Regions from separate parts of the Qiania dongpingensis genome, predicted to be linked through region 1. Evidence: predicted binding sites of a transcription regulator. Region 1 holds the regulator's gene; the other holds the start of a gene.
What was found. The regulator Rex, encoded in region 1, represses fermentation and respiration genes when NADH is low (regulators of the CRP and FNR family bind a similar motif). The targets are predictions, from matches to a motif close to ATTGTTAANTANTTAACAAT.

Region 1 (3,415 bases):
CGATGTAGTTGACAAAGGTCTGGCTGGTCAAGTCAAGAATCCTGGTGGCGGTCTTATTGATGAAATACCGGTCGTGGGAAACATACAGCACAGTACCGGTATACCCGTTCAGCGCGTTTTCCAGGATCTCCTTGGAGACGATGTCCAGATGGTTCGTCGGTTCATCCAAAATCAGCAGATTGCTTTCCGAGAGCATGAGCTTAGCCAGGGAGACTCTCCCCCGCTCACCGCCGCTCAAATCCCCCACCAGCTTAAATACATCGTCTCCGGTAAACAGAAAAGCGGCCAAAACGCTGCGGACCTGGGTGTTGTCCATATCCGGATAAGCGTCCTGAAGTTCGTCGAACAGCGTTTTTTCCATGTGGAGCACCTGCTGCTCCTGGTCATAATAACCGATTCTGACTCGGGAGCCAAGGCGTATGTCTCCGGAATCAGCGGGAAGAAGGCCGTTTATGATCTTCAAAAGTGTGGTCTTCCCGGTGCCGTTGCTGCCGATCACGGCCACTCGTTCTCCCCGCTTGATTTCAAAGGAAACATTGGAAAACAGACAGTTGTCCCCAAAGGATTTTGACAGCTCCCGGACAGTCAGCACATCATTTCCGCTCATTATCCTGGGCTCCAGCCGGATGTGCATGGCAGAAGAAGCTTCCGTCGGTTTGTCCACCCGCTCGATCTTAGAAAGAAGCTTTTCTCTGCTTTCTGCCCGGCGGATGGATTTTTCCCGGTTGAAAGAACGGAGCTTCTGAATGACGGCTTCCTGGTGCTTGATCTCTGCCTGTTGGTTCAGATATTCTTTCATCTTTGCATCCCGGAGCATGGACCGCTTTTCTGCATAGGAAGAATAGTTCCCGGAAAACACCGATACCTGCCCCTGGTCGATCTCTATGATTTTTGTCACCACCCGGTCCAGAAAATAGCGGTCGTGGGCGACGATCAGGACACTTCCGGGATAATTGAGCAGATATGTTTCCAGCCATGCGATGGATTCCATATCCAGATGATTGGTCGGCTCATCCAAGAGGATGATATCAGGTTTTGAAAGGAGAAGACGGCCGAGAAACACACGGGTTTTCTGGCCTCCCGACAAGGCACGGACTTGTTTTGCGAAATCTTCCTCAGTAAAACCAAGGCCCTTCAGAACACCGGTGATCTCACTTTTGTAAGCATATCCATTCCGGAGCTCAAATTCGTGGCTGGTTCTGGCGTAACTGTCCATGAGCCGTGACAATTCTTCGCCCTCTGTCAGTTTCATGGAGATTTCCAATTCCCGCAGGCGTTCTTCCAGGGCGAGTACTTCTTTTTTTACTTCCAGAAGCGTATCATAGACCGTTTGATCCGAAGAACAGTCCTGATGCTGGGCCAGATATCCCAGAGTCTTGTCCTTGCCGAGAACGACGGTTCCGCTGTCGGGCGGAAGTTCTCCGGTGATGATTTTTAAAAGAGTGGATTTGCCGGCGCCGTTGATGCCGACGATGGCTGCTTTCTCTCTGTCTTCTATATGAAAGGAGCCGTTCTGGATGATAACGGCGTCCCCAAAGGACTTGCTTACCTGATGGCAGGAAAGTATCATGGCGGATTCCCCCTATTTTTTCTTCTGGGGTATATTGTAACTGTTTTTGAGGAGAGCGTCAACAAAGGGAGCGGAGAAAATAAGACGGGGGGAGGCATTTTCCAGTTTTGTAAAATAATTATCAAAGTTATTTGACAAGCAACTATAGGGATACTATAATAAAAAAGAAGTATAAGCATATAAAAAGGAAGCATAATCTTATAAGAAATTGGGTGGTAAGAGTGGAACGAAAGGAAATTTCCAATGCGGTCATTAAGCGGCTGCCCCGGTACCACAGATATTTGGGGGAACTGATGGAAAGTGGAGTTGAGCGCATCTCCTCCAATGACCTCAGCGAAAAAATGAATGTGACAGCATCCCAGATCCGGCAGGACCTGAACAATTTCGGCGGTTTTGGCCAGCAGGGATACGGTTACAATGTGGAATATCTCTACAATGAAATTGCGAAGATCCTGGGGATTGACAGACAGAATAACATGATCATCATAGGCGGCGGCAATTTTGGACAGGCGCTGACCAATTATTCAAACTTTGAACGGCGGGGATTCATGATCCAGGCCTTGTTTGATGTGAGCCCCGACCGGATCGGAAAGAGTGTTCGCGGGATCAAGACTTTGGATATGAAGAATCTGGAGGAGTTTTTATCCGGGCATCACATTGATATTGCGGTGCTCACAGTCCCCAAAAGCACAGCGCAGGAGGTGGCGGACAGGCTGATCGCATGCGGCATTAAGGCTATCTGGAATTTTGCCCACCTGGATCTTAAGGTTCCGGATGACGTGGTGGTGGAAAACGTACATTTGTCGGAGAGCCTGATGCAGCTGTCTTATCGGATCTCGGAGAAGAGAGATAAGGAAGGAAGCGGCCAGAATTCTTAAAAATGCGTCCATGTGGAAGAGAAAAAAGGAAGCGGATTCCCCTGTCATATTGACGGGGAATTTTGCTATTTCGCAGAAGCAATAAAGGAGTGGGATATGCGGTATTTGACGGACAGCAGTCAAATGAAAGCGATCGACAGCTATAATATTGAGGAATTGGGCATACCTTCTCTGGTCCTAATGGAAAGGGCGGCGTATGCAGTGTCCGCCGAGGCGGAGCAGATGAGCAGTCAGAATGGATCTGTTTTGGTGATCTGCGGCATGGGGAACAACGGGGCCGACGGTCTGGCTGCGGCCAGGATGCTCAAGCTGCATGGAAGGAAGGTGAAGGTGCTTCTGTGCGGAAAGGCATCTCATTCGACAAAAGAGCATTCCATCCAGCTTGCCATAACAGAGAAGCTGGGAATTCCGGCAGTAACAGCGGACAGCAGGCAAGAATACAGTATAGAAAATGGGTTTGAACTGATCATCGACGCTCTTTTCGGCGTAGGCTTAAGCCGTCCGCTCAATAAAACCTTTATAGAACTGACGGATGCCATAGAAAGAGCTAGGATATCCGGAGCCAAAGTGCTGGCAGTGGATATCCCCTCTGGAGTCAGCGCATCAGACGGCCAGATCCTCGGAGCAGCCGTGAAGGCGGACGCGACGGTGACATTTGGATTTGAGAAGCTTGGATTGGTGCTTTATCCGGGCGCTTTTTACTGTGGAAAAAAGAAGGTGGCGGACATTGGATTTTCCCTGCCGAACGGAATGGAAAGCCGAATGGCTTATACGTTTGGCCCGGAGGATCTGAGGCGGCTGCCGAAGCGTCCGGCTGACGGAAATAAAGGTACCTTTGGAAAGGTGCTGCTGGCGGCGGGAAGCAAGCGCATGAGCGGAGCCGCATATATGAGCGCATTGGCGTCATACCGGTCAGGAGCGGGACTCGTGCAGATCTATACGGTAAAAGAAAATGTGCAGGTACTGA
Region 2 (3,415 bases), 140 kb from region 1:
TGCCCGCGCCGCCTGCCGGTGCTGCTTTCGGAGCCGCTGCCGGAGCCGCCTTGGGAGCTGCTTTCGGAGCCGCCTTAGGAGCCGCTGCCGGTGCGCTTCCTGCGCCTGCTTCTTCCACTGTCACATCATATGCCACACCATTTACTGTAATTGTATAATTTTTCATTATGATTTCCTCCTGAATTCTTATTTTACCAATTTCTATGCTGTGCTCTCTTGATGGAGCGTACTACAAAACCATCGGTGGAAGTTCCCGCAGATGCCGCCACGGCTGCAGTGATAACCGCGACTAATTCCAGATCATCCGTAACTTCTTCCTCTTCCACAGGCGCAGCCGGCATAACCGGAGCCGCAGCCTTCGGTGCTTCCAAAGCCTCTTTTCCTCTGTTCTCGTAAGAACGGACACATTTGCTCATCAGCATGATCACCAGGATGATGATGATCAATACGACGAACACCGTCCCCATACCGAGAAGCGTATTGGAAAGGGCGTCTGCAAAAATATTACTTAAGCTCATATGCTCACCTCATTTTTAGACTGTTCCGTGTTTTTTGGCCGGGCGCTCTTCCCTTTTGGTGAAAAGCATCTCAAATGCGCCGATCACATATTTCCTTGTATCCTGAGCATCGATGATATTGTCCACATAGCCTCTCTTCGCCGCGGACAGCGCGCTGGACTGGAGCTCTGCATATGCCTTGGCTTTCTCCGCCAAAAGCGCAGCCCCGTTGTCTGCTTTTTCAATCTCATCCGCATAGATGATCCTTGCAGCGCTGGTGGCATCCATCATACCGACGGAAGCATCCGGCCATGCGAACACGACATCTGCGCCGATGGATTTGCTGTTCATCGCGACATAAGCGCTTCCATAGGCAGCCCCTACGATCACATTTACTTTTGCCACTGTGGCATTGGCAAACGCATAAGTCATATCCGCCACCGCTTTCGCAATCTTTCTCTCCTGATGCATATCGGCTTTATAGCCTTTTACATTGGTAAGTGTCAGAACCGGAATGCTGAATGCGTCACAGAACTCCACAAACTCCGCAGCTTTTCTGCAGCCGGCGCTTGTCAGCACATTATCAAAGGTCGAAACGGCTTTTCCCTCTTCATCACAGATTTCGGAACGGTTTGCTACCGCCCCTACCGTGGTGCCGTTCAGGCGGATAAAACCGGTGACCATTTCCTTTGCGTATTCCCTCTTGGTCTCGAAGAAGAAATTGTCGTCTGAAATCATGGACAGGGCAATGGAGGTATCTCCCGCACAGTTTTCAAGTCCGTCACATACGCGGTTTAAGTCATCTGTACATTCATCGTAGGACATATCGTCCTCATTGTTTGCAGGTAAAACGGAAATAAGGGTCCGAATCTCTTCAAAAATCTCAGACTCCGCCGCCGCAACGTCCACAGAGCCGATTGCTTCGCTCTGGTAAGCCGCGGAAGCCGTATCGCACTTTGACACGATATTGCCGTCCAGCGCATTGGGAGCGTTTACAAACAGCCTGGCCTTTTCCTTCTCCATGAAAGTAAAATCCGTAAGGGCCGGCACTACGCCCATACCGCCGCCGCAGGTTCCGAAAACAGCCGTGATCTGAGGAATCACACCGGAAGCATCCGTCTGGTTTTTATAAAGCTCTCCAAACGCCTGCAAAGCGTCCGTTCCTTCCTGAAGCCTGAGTCCGGCACAGTCAACGAGACCGATGACCGGTGCTCCCATCTTCATAGCCAGAGCGTATACATTAGAAATCTTTTTCGCATGCATCTCGCCCATGGAACCGCCAAGCACGGAAGCGTCCTGACTGTACACATACACCAGATTACCGTCGATCGTACCGTAACCGGTAATAACGCCATCTGCCGGCGTCTCTTTTTCCGGCAAATTAAAATCAGTGCTTCGGGCTGTTACATAACTGCCGATTTCCACGAAGCTCTGAGCGTCAAGTAAGCCAGCGATTCTCTCGCTTGCTTTTCCTGTTGATAAATTACTCATTTTGCAGTCCTCCATTTTCATTTATTTAAAAGTAAAACAATTTTCTGCCGATTTTAATTATATCTTAAAGGCAATAAATTATCAAGAATTATTTAAGAGTTTTGTCACAATTTAGGAGCTTATCACAAAGAAATAACACTTTCTATGTTTCAAAATACAAACTTGAGTATTGAGAAGTCCTTGGGTATGATACAAAACACTTTTTGGAATCATTCTTAATAAGCTCCGGCCAAGCCCCAGTTAGACACCGGCAGAAGTTCCGGACCGTCACGATTTCGGTTCGCTGGCGATGCAGGAGCCGCCTTATCCCCGCTCCAGGAGTACCGCTCACATGTCGACGGGAAATCTTTATGAGTTCCCATCTCCTGTTCACTCAGAAACGGAATCGGTATTTCCGTTTCTGTCTCCTTCCGCCTGGGGAACACCGGCCGCTGCCCTGCGGCGCTCACCTTTAGGCCGCCCCGGAATCCTTCTGCCGGTGCCCTGCCTGCCGCACCAATCTGGATGATTTTCGTTTCATTGATTCCAGAAAAGAATCGGATATCCACACGGCCCGCGCGCCTTACGGCAGCGGGCTGCGGTGGACTGCCTCAATGGCTTTCGAGGCAAATGAGCGCTTATTTCGGTGCGGAAGAAAGAGCAAGAGGAATGATTCGATTCCATCGTAAGGGGAGCGCCGCAAAGGCGTTAGCAGAATTTTCCCGGCCGCAGGGAGGCAAAAATCGCATATCATGCGGATTTTTGTTGGAATCTGACATGGAAAAATATCGATTTATCCATGTCAGTTGGAAAGAACCGACTGGAGGCCGTAAAGATTCTGGTTACGGCTGCCAGCGAGCCGCCTGGATGGAATCGGATTTCCTCTTGCCTTGTAAGCCAGATTAAGAAAACTTGTTTGAAAGGTATTCAAAGGTATACCCAAGGGCATCCCTTAATTCATGCCCTCCGGGCGGGCGCACTTTGTGCGGCAAGGTATGAAATGAAAAACGGCAGCAGCCAAAGCTGTGCCGTTCTCGCAGCGCAAAAACCGCGCAGCAGTCCTATATCGCATACCCAAGGGCATCCCTTAATTCATGCCCTCCGGGCGGGCGCACTTCGTGCGGCAAGGTATGAACTCATAAAAAGCCCGGACCATCCGGACGCCGTCACCGCTCACAGAAAAACTCAATTTCTTCACCCGCCGGTCCTCTGCAGAATCCTACCCGTATGGAATAAGGAGGCTCCGACGGAAGACAGACATCCTTCGGCTCCACAAGAATCTCATATCCCGCATTCCGCACCCGGGATATCATTTCATCCGTATCAGATACATGAAAAGCCAGATGGACAGATCGGTTCGGTGATAAAGCTGCACCATCGTCTACTTCTATGATCTCTATAAAGCTGCCTCCTCCGGCGGACACCATCGCCCCCCGTGCACCCTCCTT

Region 2: H9Q78_RS00435 (acyl-CoA carboxylase subunit beta) is a predicted target of Rex. The motif match lies at 2,055-2,074, and genes of this name have one in related genera.

The regions. Positions count from the first base shown of each region.
Region 1 covers NZ_CP060634.1:3,032,039-3,035,453, forward strand. The annotation lists gene abc-f (ribosomal protection-like ABC-F family protein) at 1-1,570, opposite strand, end outside; gene H9Q78_RS14220 (redox-sensing transcriptional repressor Rex) at 1,792-2,448, shown strand; gene H9Q78_RS14225 (NAD(P)H-hydrate dehydratase) at 2,545-3,415, shown strand, end outside.
Region 2 covers NZ_CP060634.1:92,151-95,565, reverse strand. The annotation lists gene H9Q78_RS00445 (biotin/lipoyl-containing protein) at 1-166, opposite strand, end outside; gene H9Q78_RS00440 (OadG family transporter subunit) at 192-518, opposite strand; gene H9Q78_RS00435 (acyl-CoA carboxylase subunit beta) at 534-1,988, opposite strand; gene H9Q78_RS00430 (hypothetical protein) at 2,204-2,536, opposite strand; gene H9Q78_RS00425 (VOC family protein) at 3,134-3,415, opposite strand, start outside.